3 regions of the Cylindrospermopsis raciborskii Cr2010 genome follow, and region 2 is predicted to be linked to each of the others. Evidence: predicted binding sites of a transcription regulator. Region 2 holds the regulator's gene; each other region holds the start of a gene.
The links. Region 2 encodes HrcA, which represses chaperone genes, less so after heat shock. Its sites were predicted from a motif close to TTAGCACTCNNGANTCNNGAGTGCTAA; they were not measured.

Region 1: the regulator HrcA is predicted to act here: its motif matches at 2,074-2,100, upstream of groL (chaperonin GroEL).
Region 3: the regulator HrcA is predicted to act here: its motif matches at 3,616-3,642, upstream of groES (co-chaperone GroES).

What each region holds. Positions count from the first base shown of each region.
Region 1 covers NZ_CP065936.1:149,316-155,596, forward strand. Annotated here, with positions in the region: gene fabG (3-oxoacyl-[acyl-carrier-protein] reductase) at 1-741, shown strand; gene C6N34_RS00675 (MraY family glycosyltransferase) at 808-1,890, opposite strand; gene groL (chaperonin GroEL) at 2,133-3,818, shown strand; gene corA (magnesium/cobalt transporter CorA) at 3,922-5,094, shown strand; gene C6N34_RS00690 (hypothetical protein) at 5,126-5,842, shown strand; RNA gene rnpB (RNase P RNA component class A) at 5,879-6,254, shown strand.
Region 2 covers NZ_CP065936.1:343,410-349,690, forward strand. Annotated here, with positions in the region: gene cysE (serine O-acetyltransferase) at 1-772, opposite strand, end outside; gene C6N34_RS01500 (DUF3352 domain-containing protein) at 861-2,516, opposite strand; gene C6N34_RS01505 (rhodanese-like domain-containing protein) at 2,593-2,940, shown strand; gene hrcA (heat-inducible transcriptional repressor HrcA) at 3,229-4,311, shown strand; gene C6N34_RS01515 (hypothetical protein) at 4,360-5,007, shown strand; gene C6N34_RS01520 (class I SAM-dependent methyltransferase) at 5,045-5,803, shown strand; gene C6N34_RS01525 (hypothetical protein) at 5,816-6,281, shown strand, end outside.
Region 3 covers NZ_CP065936.1:1,465,176-1,471,456, reverse strand. Annotated here, with positions in the region: gene C6N34_RS06740 (iron uptake porin) at 1-248, shown strand, start outside; gene C6N34_RS06735 (conjugal transfer protein TrbI) at 370-1,035, shown strand; gene groL (chaperonin GroEL) at 1,548-3,185, opposite strand; gene groES (co-chaperone GroES) at 3,275-3,586, opposite strand; gene C6N34_RS06720 (RNA-guided endonuclease InsQ/TnpB family protein) at 4,003-5,253, shown strand; gene C6N34_RS06715 (response regulator transcription factor) at 5,645-6,277, shown strand.

The sequences.
Region 1 (6,281 bases), 190 kb from region 2:
ATGACATCAGTAAAAGATCAAGTTGCAATTGTTACAGGAGCATCGAGAGGTATTGGCCGGGCGATCGCCCTCCAACTGGCAGAGAAAGGAGCTAAAATAGTAGTTAACTATGCTAGCTCCAGTACTGCTGCGGAGAAAGTAGTATCTGAGATTATAGCATTAGGGGGAGAAGCGATCGCTCTGCAGGCGGATGTTTCCCAAGCGGGTCAGGTAGAGGACATGGTGAACAAGACCTTAGAAACGTTCAACCGAATTGATCTGCTGGTAAACAATGCGGGTATTACCCGTGACACCCTATTGCTGCGGATGAAATTAGAAGACTGGCAGGCGGTAATAGATACAAATTTGACAGGTGTATTTTTATGTACAAAAGCTGTGAGCAAGATTATGCTCAAGCAGAGATCGGGGAGAATAATTAACATATCTTCTGTAGCGGGGCAAATGGGCAATCCAGGGCAGGCCAACTACAGTGCAGCCAAGGCGGGGGTAATAGGCTTTACCAAGACCGTTGCTAAAGAATTAGCATCCCGTGGTATTACAGTCAATGCAGTTGCCCCAGGTTTTATCCAAACGGACATGACCAGTGAAATCAAGGCGGAGGGAATCCTGCAGTACATTCCTTTAGGGAGATTTGGCAAGCCGGAAGAAATTGCAGGAATGGTAAGCTTTCTAGCCACGGATCCCGCTGCTGCCTATATTACTGGACAAGTATTTAACGTGGATGGGGGTATGGTAATTTAAAATTCAGAAGATAGGGCCTGCGTCATAGCAAGCCCAAATTGAGTAATAGGATTCATGGATACCCAATCAAGAGTTACTATGAACCCGTGGAATTAAAGTAGAGGACATAAATAAAACAATAGCGGATGCGGAAGCAAAAATTACAGGTAAAGTCATAGCTTGTATAGACATAGCTAAAATATTAAAGAACAAGGTTAATGACCATAATATCAAGCTAGCGCGTCGTTGAGAAAAACCCCAAGCCAATAGACGATGATGTAAATGATCCTTACCAGGAGTACTGAGAGGGTTTTTTCCTGCTAGGAGGCGTTTAATAAAAACCTGGGTAGTATCTAAAACTGGCAACATCAAAAACAAAACCGTTGGTATAAGAGAATAAATGGTACTTTCCTGTAATTTACCTAATATACTTGTAGCAGCTAGCACATAACCTAAAAAATAGGCTCCAGCATCACCCATAATAATGCGGGAGGGGTAAAAGTTGTGGCGTAAAAAGCCAAGAGCTGCCCCCGACAGTGCAGCCAATACCAGAGTTGCTGCGGCTCGATTATCAAACTGGGCAGAGACCCCCAACAAACTCATGGCAGTAATAAAACTAATGCCACCAGCTAAACCATCCATACCGTCCATGAGATTAACGGCATTGGTAATGCCAACTATCCATAAAACAGTGAGAGCTGTAGACAAAAAGGAATCAATAGGAGTACCAAACATCACCTTGATACTCATACCATTAGCCACCAATAACAGGGCAGTAATAATTTGTGTCCATAACCGAATAAATGGAGGCAGACCAAACTGGTCGTCTATAAACCCAACCAAAACAAGAATAGATCCACCCAAAAGAATTGTGAGAACCTGGGCTAAAACCCCCTGGAGTTCGATAGGTCGGAAAAGACTGGCAAAGACCACAGCAGCAATTACGCCGGCATAGATAGCCAGGCCTCCCGCATTGGGTAAAGGTTCCCGATTGAGTCGTCGGGCATTAGGTTGGTCAGCCCAACCGACCCGGAGGGCAAATTGACGAACAGTGGGAATTGAACCCCAGGTTATGAGCCAAGCCAAAATAAAAGTAAATACCACTGCTAACCAGCCGGTGCCACTAGGGTTAGCAATACCAAGAGCCTTAAGAGAGTTGTCTATATTCATTTCCCCCCATAACCATAACCATTAGTTTGCCAGACCAGTACCAACTGTAATAGTATAGCCTTAGCCAAAACGCTCAGGACAAAGTTGATCGGTAAAAGTGAGTGCCAGATAGGCGTTCTGGCTTACCTCCCACAGCTGCACCCATTTTTGGTAACTATTTGCTAAATTGAATAGGCGGCACAGTTAGCACTCCTGAATTAAGAGTGCTAAATTGTCTAATGAAACTAAGGAAAAGATCAACCATGGCTAAGATCATTGCATTTGATGAAGAATCACGTCGGGCTCTAGAAAAGGGTATTAACGCATTAGCGGATGCGGTAAAAATCACCCTGGGACCAAGGGGTCGTAATGTGCTGTTAGAAAAAAAATTTGGTATCCCCCAAATTGTGAACGATGGCATTACAGTAGCCAAAGAAATTGAATTGGAAGACCCCCTAGAAAATACTGGGGCCAGACTAATTCAAGAAGTGGCTTCCAAAACCAAGGATGTAGCTGGAGATGGAACTACAACCGCCACCGTGCTGGCACAAGCCCTAGTTAAGGAAGGATTAAAAAACGTAGCTGCTGGTACAAATCCCATTGCATTGAAACGGGGTATAGATAAAACCGTAGAAGCACTAGTCAAGGAAATTGCCAAAATTGCTAAACCGGTAGAAGACAGCGAATTAGATTCTCCTACTGCCAGTATTGCTCAAGTTGCCACAGTTTCTGCTGGCAATGATGAAGAAGTAGGCCAGATGTTAGCCCAGGCCATGGCCAAGGTTACCAAAGATGGTGTCATTACCGTGGAAGAGTCCAAATCCTTAACAACGGAATTGGAAGTGGTAGAAGGAATGCAAATTGATAGAGGTTACATTTCTCCCTACTTCATTACCAACAATGACCGGATGACAGTAGAATTTGATAACCCCCGCATTCTAATTGCAGATAAGAAAATCAGTAGTATTCAGGACCTGGTGCCAATATTAGAAAAAGTAGCCCGGTTGGGTCAGCCTTTGTTAATTATTGCTGAAGATGTGGAAGGAGATGCTTTAGCAACCTTAGTAGTCAACAAAGCACGGGGAGTTTTAGCCGTTGCTGCTATTAAATCTCCCGGCTTTGGTGAACGTCGTAAAGCCTTGTTACAGGATATTGCCATTCTCACCGATGGGCAAATGATTTCCGAAGAAATTGGTTTGAGTCTGGATACAGCAACCCTAGAAATGCTGGGGAAAGCTCGGAAAATAACCATAGATAAGGAAAACACCACCATTGTTTCTGGTAGTGAAAACAAACCGGAAATCCAAAAACGGATTGCCCAGATTCGTAAGCAGCTAGAAGAAACGGATTCTGACTATGATGCGGAAAAACTGCAAGAACGGATTGCTAAATTAGCTGGCGGTGTGGCAGTTATCAAAGTCGGTGCTGCTACGGAAACCGAACTAAAAGACCGTAAACTGCGAATTGAGGATGCGCTAAATGCTACTAAAGCAGCAGTAGAAGAAGGGATTGTTCCAGGTGGTGGCACAACTCTAATTCATTTAGTTGCAAAAGTAGATGCAATTAAAGACACTTTGGATGGGGAAGAAAAAATTGGGGCAGAAATTGTCCAAAGATCCCTAGAAGCCCCCCTACGTCAAATTGCTAACAATGCAGGTGTGGAGGGTTCTGTAATTGTTTCTCAAGTTCGCAACAGCGATTTTAATATTGGCTACAATGCGGCTACTGGTGAATTTGAAGACCTGATTGCCGCTGGGATTATTGACCCCGCTAAAGTAGTTCGTTCCTCATTACAAAACGCTGCATCTATTGCAGGTATGGTGTTAACCACCGAGGTTTTAGTAGTGGAAAAACCAGAAAAGAAAGCCCCCGCTGCACCCGACCCTGGCATGGGCGGTATGGGTGGTATGGGCGGTATGGGTGGCATGGGTGGCATGGGAATGTTTTAATTGCCGCCCTTTAAGGTAAAATTTTTCATAGTTTGTCTTTTTTATAAGACAAACTTTTTTGTTTTTTTCACCACTTGTCACTAAAAATTAGGTGAAATTTCCGATGAATAAGAAACATGCTCGCTCTGGGAATAACAGGAGTAATCGAGGTATAGATGGTGCAAAAACCGGTAAATCCTTTACTCAGGAATATTATCATCAACCAGGCACTATTCCAGGGACGATTATCATTCATGAGGATGCCCAACAACCACAAATTGTTTTAATGGATTACAACTCAACTGATTTAGTCGAAAGGCGAATCATCAATCCAGAAGAATGTAGTGATTACCTCCGGACACAGTCCGTTTCTTGGGTGGATGTCCAAGGTTTAGGAAATCGGGATGTAATTCATCGCTTGGGACAAACTTTTGATTTACACCCGTTGATTTTGGAAGACGTAGTCAATATGGCAGAACGACCCAAGATTGAAGATTATGAAGAACAACTGGTGATAATTGCCCGAATGGTTGTGCCAAATACCAATAATCGTAGTTTTTATAGTGAACAGGTTAGCTTAGTCCTAGGAACCCATTATGTTTTAACCATTCAAGAAGAATCAGAGCATGATTGTTTCGACAGTGTCAGGGCAAGAATTAATAAGAATAAAGGTATTATCCGGGGAGAGAAAAGTGATTATTTGGCTTACTCTCTATTAGATGCCATTATTGACGGTTTTTTTCCAGTCTTAGAATTGTATGGGGAGCGTATTGCTGAGCTGGAGGAAGAAGTAATTACTAATCCTACATCAGAAACTTTAAAGCAAATATATCAAGTTAAACGAGAGTTATTACAACTAAGAAGAGGAATTTGGCCCCAAAGGGATGCGATTAGTTCCCTCATTCGTGATGGTAGCCACTTGATTAGCCAAGAGGTAAGTATTTACCTAAGAGATTGTTATGATCACGCAGTCCAGGTCCTGGATATGGTAGAAAATTACCGAGAATTGGTTTCGGGCTTAATGGATGTTTATATGTCGGCTGTGAGTAACAAAATGAACGAAATTATGAAGCTACTCACGGTAATTTCATCTATTTTCATCCCCTTGACATTTGTTGTAGGAGTATATGGCATGAATTTTAGTACCGAAAAATCGCCCTATAATATGCCAGAACTAAACTGGTATTGGGGGTATCCCTTTTGTCTGGGATTAATGGCAGTGATTGCCAGTAGTTTAATGTTGTTTTTTTGGCGTCGAGGTTGGTTAACTAATTCATTTGAAATTAATCAAAAATAAGTCTGATTTATTGGTGAGGATAGATAATTCTATGGTGTTACAAAGTGGTGATCAAAATCTGATTTTGTTGATGGTTTATATTCTATGCCTATATTACACCTTCAACCGGATGATCACATCAATTGATGATATGATCATGCTCAAGTTTGAGAAAGAATCTGTCGCCCAACAATTAAAGGAGCAAAACCTAGACAACGAAATAGCAATTTCCTGTGGAGGGGGAACCTATTCCTTGGAGAAAGTTAAAGATAATTTAAGACAATTACCCATCAGCATTGAAAACAAGTCAGAAACTTTTGCTGTATATGTGGACTGGGATAATAGTTCCTGGGTATTTGAACAGAGTAAAAAATCCCGTCGTGTTATTCGCCAATCTCCAGATATGATCCGAGACCTAGCTATTCCCCAGGTTCCCACAATTATCGCGCCTAAGAAAACTATGTCTGAAACAGTAACTGCTGAGGATATTTTAAAACGAAATAAGGAAAGCGGAGTATATGAGGTTAGCAAACCATTAGTTGATATAGCGGTAACCAAGGGACAGAGAAATCTCCAGGGTTGGTACAAGGAGTTTATGGAAGGGAAAAAGAAAATAGAATTCTCCCTGCAGTTGGTATTAAGAATATCGGAGTTACGTACTGGTTTAGCTTCTGGTACAAATATACCACCTGTGTCTATCATAAACTGTCCCTTTACCATTGAAAAACTACCGTGGACTTATGCTCTACCTTGGAATAAGAGACGTTGACCTTAAAGGTAAATAAAAGGTTAAACTGGTAGGGGAGAGAGTAGACGTAGGTGGTTGCAGATTGGTGATTAACACCGGTTTGAGGAAAGTCCGGGCTCCCGAAAGACCAAACTTGCTGGATAACGTCCAGTACGAGCGATCGTGAGGAAAGTGCCACAGAAAAATACCGCCAGTTTTCAGAATGCTAATTCTAGAGTTGGTAAGGGTGCAAAGGTGCGGTAAGAGCGCACCAGCAGTATCGAGAGGTACTGGCTCGGTAAACCCCGGTTGGGAGCAAGGCCAGAGAAACTATGGTTGGTCTTTTACCAGTTTCGGCAAATTAGAGCCGCTTGAGGTAGTTGGTAACAACTATCCCAGACAGATAACTACCCTCGCAAGAGAACAGAACCCGGCTTATGTGCTGCTCTCTCTTTTTTAAAACTTGTAATTCTATTTTTTA
Region 2 (6,281 bases):
AAATACCCGCACCATCCAAAAATTCTTGTATGGCTTTATCGCGAATATGACAGAGTTTCTGTTCCCTAGGTGATTCTTGATCTGCTATTAGTTTACCCACTAAAACTGGGCTCTTCAGATAACTAGGGAAAGATGGAATTGGGTCTTTGAGATTTTTGATTTCTTCCTCTAGCATTTCAATACGATTAACTAAAGCTCGAATTGCTTCTGCTTCAGAATCAGGTAGATTATTATGTTCCAAGGGAGCAATACGCACCCCTGAACGATAGATAATTCTCCCTGGTATACCAACAACAGTACAATTGGATGGTACATCCCTGAGTACTACCGAACCTGCACCAATACGAACATTACTACCTATTTGGAGATTACCTAACACCTTAGCACCCGCACCAACAACCACGTTTTCTCCCAGGGTGGGGTGACGTTTACCGCTTTGTTTACCCGTACCACCTAGGGTTACACCCTGATATATAAGAGCATAATCACCCACAATGGCAGTTTCTCCAATCACCACTCCCATACCATGGTCAATAAATACTCCTTTACCAATTACCGCACCTGGATGTATTTCCACACCCGTGAAAAATCTAGCTATCTGGGAAATGAGACGGGGAATTAGGGGAATACCCATGGTATGTAGGGTATGTGCTATTCTATGGAAGATGAGAGCTTGTAAACCCGGATAGCAAAATAAAACTTCCAACCAGTTGCGAGCAGCTGGATCCCGTTCAAAGATAATACGAAAATCGTCACGCAGTGTAGATAGCATCGAGATATTATCCAAAAAAGCTACTTTCTTATTTTAAATCATAGGGCACTAGATTTCCAACTCTGGTGAAAAATATTGGTCAAAGTCTTTAATCTTTAAGCTGGAAAAACACTCCACCTTTCCACATCCCTGGGTTCTGACCATAATTGTTAATTGTGAGCGATCGCAAGTTTTTAAAAAGTGGTTGAGCGAACAATTCCCCCAATGGAACTAGGGGTTGTTGACTTTCGAGAAATCTTTGACTTTTTTGCCAGTCCATATACACATAACCCTGGTTGGTTTGTGATCTATGACCAGCAGCTGTCTTAAATTGGCGGTTTTGGGTAAGGGGATTTTCTTGATGGGTGAGGATTTTTTCCATTGTTAAAATATCGGAAGCAAAAATTTCATAGTTATCAACTGTTGTATGAAGACCTATGATTTGTGCATCTACAACTTTATTAAGGAATTTTAGTTTTGTCCATGCAAAAATTGTTTGGTCATTTAATGGGAACGAACTAACATTAAATCCCTGTTTTACAGCTACAGTATTTAAGTGAGCAATCCCCTGGATTAGACTGGGGGAATTTTCCACAATAAAGGTCCAATGAGTATTATCCTCCAAACTAGGAAAAATCCCCAGAGCATATTCGCCATCTATCCAACTGAAAATATCATTGGCCAAGGTGATTCCTAATTGTTCTTGAATTTCCCACAAATGTGGTAATAACCTACGAGTACCTATAGTTGGGGATCCGTAAATAGTAGTTGTTGCTTGTTGCCAAAGTTTATTTATACTACTCTCCTCCTGGAGATTAGCGCCAATAATTGCTAAACCAACAGATTCCGGAAGATAATTCACAGCATTATTTAACCTTGCCCTAGATGCTTGGTTAGGAACCGGGGATGGGTTAAAAAATCCAGTTTCTACCAACAAACCATCAGGATTTAACACTAAGGAAAGAAGCTGACTATCATAGTTGGCAGAACTTGATGTTTCTGGAAACTCTAAATTTTGCCATCTTGCCAAATATGGTAAATTAAAATATCCCAGAGCTAGGGCATTTTTAGGCAGTTCTTGAATAGCTTTTTGATATTTGGGAGAACTGACTAAATTCAAATTCGGAGCTTGAACATTATTAATTGACTCTTTTAAAACCTTGATATCATTGGCAAACAAAACATATTTACCTACAACCGCACCAGCTAAAGAACTGTTGATTTCAAACCCCGAAAATTGACTGGATATTAACTTGTTTTCACTGGGCAGATCATAAACCAACTTTGTACCATTATATTTTGCAACTTCTAGTGTTTTTCCTAATAAAGCTCTTTGAGAAAATAATAATTTAATAAACTCCCGGCTTTCAGTTGGATCCTCCGTTTCCAATATCATTAAATATCCCGGTTGCATGCCATTATCTGGGTTACGGTCTAGATCCCCAGTGGTAACAACCAAGCTAATTTCCTTACCTAACCAGGATTGAATATCATTAGTTATATTTTTTGCCAATAATTTGGCGATCGCCTGAGTAAATTCCCGGTCTAAAGATTGTAACTCCTGGGGATTAACCAGTAGAGATATCATTGCAGGTGATGTTCGAGAAACAAACATACTAGCCCCCGGGTGAGAAATGGGGGTAATAGTCTTACTTGTATGGGGGAGCCAGTATAAGCCAGTAGTAGCAATTAACAGCAAAGTAATAATACCAGCCAAGATCCAACCAAAAGATAAGCGTTGATAATTCGCGTTCAAATTATTCACTTTTAACCTACTTTCCCGCTTTTTTGTCGCCACCATATAGTATAATTTGAGTTGGCAGTTTAACAATTATGTTACGATGACTGATCAATCTTTTAAAGAAATTCGAGTTCAAGAACTACAACAACGTTTAATCCAGGATGGTTCAAATTTACAGTTACTAGACGTGCGAGAACCACAAGAGATTGCCATAGCACAAATTTCTGGTTTTGTCAATCTCCCCCTGAGTGAATATAATCAATGGCAAGGAGAAATTTCCACCCGTTTTGATACTTCTAAGGAAACCCTGGTATTATGCCACCATGGTTCAAGATCTGCTCAAATGTGCCAATGGCTTTTATCTCAGGGATTTAGAGACGTTAGTAATATTGTAGGTGGGATAGATGCCTATTCTCTCTTGGTCGATAACTCCATACCTCGATATTAAACACTGTGTTTACAGATAGGAAGTGCTTCATCATCTTGCTACCCATTAAAAGGTAGCTTTTTGTATCAGCAAGCACAAACTTTTGTAGAAAATTTATGGGAAGATTGTAGAATGGTTGGATATGGGTGATCCAGTATAAGTAATACAAATATAGACAGGTACTGCAACTTGTTAGACTTTAGGTTTGTTAAAGTAATAGATTTTTAATTTCCCTTTATTTTTCCCTTGTCCGTGTCGCGAGACAAACTTTTGCACCCCTTAAAATACGCCTTCACCAAAATATACTTTATGCAAGTCCAGCTGACAAATCGACAACAACATATACTATGGGCAACGGTAAGACATTACATTGCCACGGCGGAGCCAGTTGGTTCAAAAGCTTTAATTGAAGAGTTTGACCTTGGTATTAGTTCTGCCACTATTCGTAGTGTGATGGGCGTTTTAGAGAAATCGGGTTTATTGTACCAACCCCATACTTCTGCGGGTAGGATTCCCTCGGATTCAGGTTATCGTATATATGTGAATCAGCTGATGAAACCGTCAGCAGCTTTAGTCAAGGAAGTGGAATCCACCTTACAGCAGCGACTACCTTGGGATGATTGGAGTTTAGAAGCCTTATTACAGGGTGCGGCACAGATTTTAGCGACTTTAAGTGGCTGTATTACCCTAATTACCATGCCACAAGCTAACACTACCCAAATCAGACACTTACAACTTTTACAAGTGGAAACGGGAAAAGTCATGGTGATTGTGGTCACTGATGGATATGAAACCCATTCCAAAGTGGTGGACTTGTTCCCAGAATCGGGTGTAAATCAACTGGAAGCAGAAACGATTGACAGAGAACTACAAATACTTTCTAACTTTTTAAATACCAGCTTGCGTAACTATACCTTATCAGATCTAGCCAATATGAATTGGAGTGAATTAGATCGGGAATTTCAAAGTTATGGAGAACTGTTGAAAAAGTCCTTGACAGAATTACTCAAGCGTGCATCCAATCCACCAAATAGCCAAATTATGGTGCGGGGTGTGGGAGAGGTATTAAGACAACCGGAATTTTCCCAGGTGCAGCAAGTACAAACAATAATGCATCTCCTAGAAGAAGAACAAGAACAACTATGGAAATTAATATGTGACGAACCGGAGATAGAAGAAACTGGTCAACCCAAGGTAACAGTGCGCATTGGCACAGAAAATCCCTTAGAACCTATGAGAACCTGCTCCCTAATTTTTTCTAGTTATCGTAGGGGTACAGTACCTGTTGGAAGGGTAGGAGTTTTGGGACCAACTAGGTTAGACTATGAAAATGCCATTGCAGTGGTAGCAGCAGCAGCAGCATATCTTTCGGAAGCATTTAACTACTATTGATTTGCTATTGATGTTATGGTTTTAATTGGTGTGTAGAGGCGTGACAAAATGTTCAGAAGAATCATGTTATTGGCAATATGGCTAGGGTTTGTCAGCTACGCCTTTTTCCTTGCTCCCCCTGATAACTTTCCCTTAACTGTAGAGCTAATCAAAAACCTGTGTATAGGAAATTGGCAAGGTATTAATCCTGTGATTATCGCCCTATTTTATTTAATGGGAATTTGGCCTTTGGTGTATAGTGCAGTCTTGTTTTTTGATGGAAGGGGACAAAAAATAGTGGCTTGGCCATTTGCGTTTGCATCCTTTGGCGTTGGTGCTTTTGCCATTTTGCCCTATTTAGCTTTAAGAGCAGAAAACCCAGAATTTACGGGGGATAAAAACTGGTTTTTAAAAAATTTCGACTCTCGATGGACAGGAATTTTATTAACTTTAGCAGCACTGGTTTTGGTAGGATATGGGTGGAGAGGGGATGGGTTTGATTTTGTTCATCAATGGCAAACCAATAGATTTATTCATGTAATGACCCTGGATTTTTTGCTACTGAGTCTATTATTTCCCATACTATTGGGAGATGACATGACGCGACGGGGTTGGCACAATCATCGATTATGGTGGTTATTTGCCTTGATTCCCCTTTTTGGTCCTTTGGTTTATTTGTGTGTTAGACCACCCATAAAAGAATCAACCTCCCAATAATACCGGAGGTCAACAGTTGATAAAATAGATAAAATATATGCAGATCAACGAAAAAACAGATATTAAGAAACCACAACCTAGTCAAGATGAAAGCTTCTCAGCTAAAGAGTTTTTCAATAGACAGTGGGAAGTTTATCAAAAGGTATTAAACAATAATTACATGGGACATCAGGAAATATATGATGTGCTACACAAATTATTAGCTGAATGGTCAAAACCCTTTACTATGCTAGATTTAGGGTGTGGGGATGCCAGTTTCACTAGTGGAGCTTTATTAAACACCCAAATTACTGAATATACAGGTGTAGACGTATCCACAGCTGCGTTGGTGGATGCTGAACAAAACATTGCCCTAATTGGATGCGAGAGAAAACTTGTGTCAGCAGACTGTTGGCAATTCACCAATGATTTAGTCCAAGATGGAACCCACAAATTTGATGTTGTTCTCATATCCTTCGCTCTTCACCATTTGCAACCGGAGGAAAAAGAACGGATAATTAATAATATCAGAACCCTGTTAAATCCCCATGGAGTTTTCATCCTTATTGACATCATCCGTCGAGAAAAGGAAGATCGGGAAAGTTATATACAACGTTATTTAGGGAATGTGAAAAGGGACTGGTCTTTAATTGACCCCCAAGAGTATACAATGGTAGAAAATCATATTTCATCCAGTGATTTTCCTGAAACTCAGTCTTGGTTTCAAACCATCTCTCAAAAACTGGGTTTTAGCAACTTCACACCGGTTTATTGTGACAATTTAGATACTACAGAGCTATTGTGTTTTTATCGCTAGAGACTAGGAACTATGCCATACAGTCAGTTCACATTTAGTAAAGTCAAAGAACAGTTTGACCTTACAGTTACTGAAGGCGTCCGGTTTTTTCCCCCAGATATTGACCCAATTGTACCTAGTCAAAAATTGCTAGCAATTTTAGAAGATATCCCATGGGCGATCGCAGTTGATACGGAAAAAGCTCGTTCTGAGGTAATTATTAACCCGGTGTTGTTAGAGCTGAGGCGTATATTTGATCGCCAGATCAGCATTTTTTCTGGGGAGGAATTTAGCGTTGATCCTGGAATAGGACTAACTGGATTTTGTGATTTTCTCATTAGTAAATCAGCGGAGCAGTTAGCTATCGAAGCACCTGCTATGGTAATTATAGAAGCAAAGAAGGCGGATTTAAAGGTTGGAATTGGGCAATGTATAGCGGAAATGGTAGCTGCACAGAGATTTAATCAAGCATGTAACCGACAAGTTTCCACAGTATATG
Region 3 (6,281 bases), 1.1 Mb from region 2:
TCCTGAGAGAAGGCAACACCCTTGGTTTCGTCTTCGGTCAACCTCCCAAATTCACTGGCGGTAAGAGTGGAGGTACTAATATAAACGGAGAAACTGATACTTCCTTACACGTAGAAGGCTTGTATAAAATCAAAGTTTCTGACAACGTTCTCATTACCCCAGGTGTGTTAGTCATCCTAGATCCTGAACACAACAAAAATAACCCCAATATCTATGTAGGTACACTGCGTACCACCTTCAGCTTCTAAGCTCAACATTGACTTAGTAACCTGTTAAACTCTAATAACCCGCCCTAGGGCGGGTTATTATTTGGAACCTATTTTGCCAGGATTAGGTCATACTATCCAAGACAATTATTGGTAATATCTTATGAGTGGTCTAATAACTTGGAAATCAACTGCTGCTGCATTAATGACCATAGCCATTAACACAGGGGCTGTTATTCCCTGGATCTACCCTAATCCTGCTCAAGCACAATTTAACTTTAACCAACCGCGCACGATTACCATTCCAGCTAATGTGACCCTACCTGTAACCTATGAAAAAGAAAAAATAATTCTCCAACCAGGGGAAAGAATACCCCTGACCCTGAGAATAGCTAATGATATTATGGATAGTAATAGAAATATCTTAATCCCTGCTAATAGCGAGGTAACAGGAGAATTGACACCGGTTAATTTAGGTGGCAATAATAGAAGGGGGGTAAGATTCGTCGCTACAGAATTGGTGTTTCCTAATGGTAAAACCCAACCAATTAGTGCCAACTCCAGAACCATCACTAAAACTGAAACCATCACTAAGGGAAGTAACACTGGTCAAATTCTAACCGATGCTGCTATTGGTGCTGGTGCTGCAACCTTGATAGCTCTGGTCACTGGTAATAAAAAGGTGGAGGTTTTAGAACCCATTGGTGGTGCAGCAGCGGGCGCTTTAGCCAGTGTGTTACTGAGAAAAAACAGGGCTGATGTGTTTGTTCTACGCCCAGAACAGGATTTGGCTATTACATTAACTAGCAATCTGGTGCTATCCCGCTAATATTCCTTAAATCATAAGCAGGAGCGTAACCCATGGGGGTGTTGGGTTTCATACTTCAACCCAACCTACGTTCATCTTATATTTAATTCCACTTACCCACTTGGGGGAAGGTGTCAAATCTTCCCCCACATTAGGGATTAGTAGTCCAAGTCTCCACTAGCAGGAGCAGCTTCCTTCTCGCTAATATTCCTTAAATCATAAGCAGGAGCGTAACCCATGGGGGTGTTGGGTTTCATACTTCAACCCAACCTACGTTCATCTTATATTTAATTCCACTTACCCACTTGGGGGAAGGTGTCAAATCTTCCCCCACATTAGGGATTAGTAGTCCAAGTCTCCACTAGCAGGAGCAGCTTCCTTCTCGCTAATATTCCTTAAATCATAAGTAGGAGCGTAACCCATGGGGGTGTTGGGTTTCATACTTCAACCCAACCTACGTTCTACGTTCATCTTATATTTAATTCCACTTACCCACTTGGGGGAAGGTGTCAAATCTTCCCCCACATTAGGGATTAGTAGTCGAAATCTCCACCACCCATACCAGCACCACCAGCAGGAGCAGCTTCCTTGGGATCTGGTTTGTCAACCACAATACACTCGGTTGTTAGTACCATACCAGCAATAGAAGCAGCATTTTGCAGTGCGGAACGGGTTACCTTCGCAGGATCTACAATACCCGCAGCTAACATGTCAACGAATTCGTTGGTAGAAGCGTTAAACCCTACGTTGAACTCTTTCTCTTTCACTCTTTCAGCAATTACAGCACCGTTTTGTCCAGCGTTTTCTGCAATTCTCTTTAAAGGAGCAGGTAAGGCACGGGCAACTATTAAAGCACCTGTTAACTCTTCACTGGTTAAGGTTTTATTGGCCCATTCCTCTAAGTGGGGTGCTAGGTGAGCTAGGGTTGTACCACCACCAGGAACTATGCCTTCTTCTACAGCAGCTTTGGTAGCATTGATAGCGTCTTCTAAACGCAGCTTCTTATCCTTCATTTCGGTTTCGGTAGCTGCACCAACTTTGACTACTGCTACACCACCAGAGAGTTTGGCTAGACGCTCTTGCAGTTTTTCTTTGTCATAGGAAGATTCAGTTTCATCCATTTGACGACGGATTTGTTCGCAACGAGCTTTTACTGCAGCTTCATTACCTTCAGCTACAACGGTGGTGTTGTCTTTGGTAATGGTGATGCGGCGCGCTTTACCTAAACTATCTAGTTTGGTGTTTTCTAGTTTTAAACCAGCATCTTCTGTGATTACTTGTCCACCAGTTAGAACTGCAATATCTTCTAACATGGCTTTACGACGATCCCCAAAACCAGGAGCTTTCACTGCTGCTACGTTCAGTACGCCGCGTAGACGGTTAACTACTAGGGTAGCTAGAGCTTCTTTTTCAATGTCTTCAGCAATGATGACTAGGGGTTTACCTTGACGTGCTACTTGCTCTAACACAGGTACTAAATCCTGCACTAGGGCAATCTTCTTGTCGGTAAGAAGAATATAAGGATCGTCAAATACTGCTTCCATGCGCTCAGCGTCGGTAGCAAAATAAGGGGAAATATAACCCTTATCAAAACGCATACCTTCGGTGATTTCCAATTCTGTGGTCATGGATTTCCCTTCTTCCAAGGAAATCACACCCTCTTTACCCACTTTATCCATTGCTTCCGCAATCATTTGACCCACTTCTTCATCGTTACCAGCAGAAATGGAGCCTACTTGTGCAATGGCTTTGGAATCTTCCACGGGACGAGCATGTTCCGCAATCTTGTCTACTAAGAATGCTGTGGCTTTATCAATACCACGCTTTAACTGAATCGCATTAGCACCAGCAGCAACGTTACGGAGACCTTCCTTCACAATTGCATGGGCCAATACGGTGGCTGTGGTGGTACCATCACCAGCAGCATCGTTGGTTTTAGAAGCAGCTTGGCGAATCAAGGAAACGCCTGTGTTCTCAATATGGTCTTCTAATTCAATTTCTTTAGCAATGGTGACACCATCATTAACAATTTGTGGTGCGCCAAATTTCTTCTCTAGAACTACGTTACGTCCTTTGGGACCTAGGGTCACAGCTACAGCTTCGGCCAAAATGTCAATACCTTTTTCCAAAGCTCGACGGGCGTTTTCGTTGTAAATGATGCGCTTTGCCATAATCTGTTTACTTCTTGAATTGCTTATGTGTTAACTATCAACTTTTTAGGGTAGCTTCTAGGGTAGTTCGTTCTCCTACCCAACTACTATTACCCAACTACTGCTAGAATGTCTTTTTCAGAAAGTAGTACAAATTCGTCTGTACCCAGTTTGATGTCTGTACCTGCATACTTGGAATATAGTACTTTGTCCCCTACTTTCAGCTCAATTTCTTGACGGGTTCCGTCATCATTACGCTTACCAGGTCCTAAAGCTACTACTTCCCCTACCTGGGGCTTTTCTTTTGCTGTGTCGGGCAAATATAAACCACCTGCTGTCTTTTCTTCAGCTGCTGTGACTTTTACAAACACGCGATCGCCTAGGGGCTTAACTGTGGATACGCTTAGAGATACTGCTGCCATATTTTTTCCTTATCTTTAAATGTCGTTGATTAGCACTCTCAACTCCTGAGTGCTAATGTACCGAAAAAAGACCACAAATGGCAACAATCTTATCTGTACGGTTTTCCGAACCAGATAAATTCTCAATAGGTGAGGAAAACGGAATCAACTAGATTTTTGCCTTTCTACACTGTATTTAGCTATATTTATTACCTGCTAATCAAGCGTAAATACTGAATTATTTTAGTTGTCTGGTTCTGTTGCGTAAGTAGTGAATATTTTTATATGAACAACTTTATTTCCAAATGAGGAAAATTGTTATAGAAATGTAGTCAAGGAATCGCTGAATGAGTAACAATACAGGAGTTCCCAACTTTTGGCTATTGGTGCAACCAAATTTCGTCAATTTCCACATTCTACTTGCAGGAGAAAACTAGATGCAGTTAGTTAAAACGCATCCCATTTACAAAAATGATAAGTATTGGCAGGGATGTGATTTAATCTGCTTTAGAGCCAAAAGTCTCTACAATTTGTGTACCTATTATCTAAGGCAGTCTTTCTTTAAAACAGGCAAGATACTCTCTAGTGGGAAGCTGTATAGCTTAGTGTTTAGTTCCAGAGCTTATCAGGAGATGGCAGTTACTCACAGAGGTTTGTCAGTCATTAGACAGGTATTACAAAGGTGGAAAAATTATATCAGATCTTGGCAAGATTGGCAAGCTAATCCATCTAAATATGTGGATCCACCAAAAATTCCCAATTACAAACACAAAATTAAGGGACGCTTTCCAATTGTCGTATACAATGTATATCAGGGTTGTCCAACCATGGATCAACCATCCCTGGTCCAAGGAATGTGCCAGTTATTTGAGGGTCTATTTGAGGGTGATGTGAACGATTCCATTGGTAAGGCTAGAAAACTGGTAGAAGCCATGATTATTCCCAGGAATAATGGCTCATATCTCCTCAAATTCATTTATGAGGTGCAAGAGCCTACAACTAGGTCTACACGAGTTATAGCTGGTATAGACCTAGGAGTTAATAACCTGGTTGCCTTAACAACTAATAGTTCAACTATTAGACCTTTATTGGTGAATGGTAAACCGTTAAAATCCCTCAATCGACTGTTCAACAGAAAGCTGGATCTAATAGGATCCTATCAGTCTGAGAGTCAACCTAGTCAAAGATTGGGTGGGATAACCACCAAACATCATAACCGATTAGATAACTATCTTCATCAGACCTCCTCTATCGTAATCAATTATCTCAAGTCTAATGGTATTAAAACCTTAGTAGTGGGAAAGAACGATGAATGGGAAAAAGAGACTAGGATGGGTACAAGCAAGAGACACAACTTTATGCCAATACCCCATAGTAGACTCATTGATATACTGAAACATAAATGCCGACTAGCACAGATTGAACTAATCACAGTTAATGAGGCATATACCAGCAAGTGCTCTGCTTGGGATTTTGAACCCATAGCAAAACATCAAAAATACTTGGGGGAACGATTACATCGAGGACTATTTAGATCCGCTAATGGTCAGGTTATTAATGCAGACCTCAATAGTAGCCTGAACATAATTAGAATGTATTCCTCAGAGGCGTTAACTGCCGAGAGGATAGGGAGTTGTGGCGTTCAACCACTAAAGGTGAATCCTTTAGCAAGAGTTAAACAGATATAGAAATGTAAAATCGGTTCTCCAATTTTATTTTCTTGTGTGATTTAACTTCAACGCTAAAACTTGGATATTGTATGGGCAATAGTAACCTAATAGAAATGCGGGTAGGGTTGTAAAAATCATCTTTAGCTCAACACTGAACTTGTCAAAATGATTGAATCAGATTCTTGCACCCGCTTCTGGCAAAGGAAAATATAATAGCGCATTATAAATACTTTTGCTCTCCGTATCCTTACTAGACCTTTGTCATTAAGTTACTAGTATTATGTAAGGAGTAACAACCACCCTCCCAAACCACAACCAACAGGAATGAGTTAGGTGGAAAGAAGCTCCTCCATCCCATTCCGGGAAGGATCTAAGCGCGAAAAATGCCAACGCTATAAAAGAATTCAGCATGAAAGACCAAAAACGACTTTTACTGATTGATGACGATCCTAATTTAATTCTGCTAGTCAGAGACTATCTAGGATTTAGGGGATATGACGTTCTAACAGCTGAAAATGGGCGAACAGCTCTAGGTGTTTTAGAACAGGATATTCCCGATATGATCATCTGTGATGTGATGATGCCAGAAATGGACGGTTATACCTTTGTTGAACAGGTGAGACAAAACGAGCGGACTAGTTGGGTACCCGTTCTTTTTCTGTCAGCGAAAGGACAAAGTGCGGACAGGGTAAAAGGGTTAAATAAGGGAGCTGATGTATATATGGTCAAACCCTTTGAACCGGAAGAACTTGTGGCCCAAGTAGAATCCTCACTCAAGCAAACCAGTCGCTGGAAAGAACATCAAACCAAGGTAGGGGAACCTGGTTCTCGCATCCAAGTTCCTTTTGATGTTCAATTGACCCCCACGGAACTAAAAGTAGTTCAATTTGTGGCTAGGGGTTTAGCAAATCGGGAAATTGCTGAGGAATTAAATGTCAGTCAACGTACGGTTGAAAGCCATGTATCTAATATGTTAGGCAAAACTAACCTGCATAATCGTACTGAGCTAGCACGCTGGGCAATTGAAAATCAAATGGCTTAAAGCC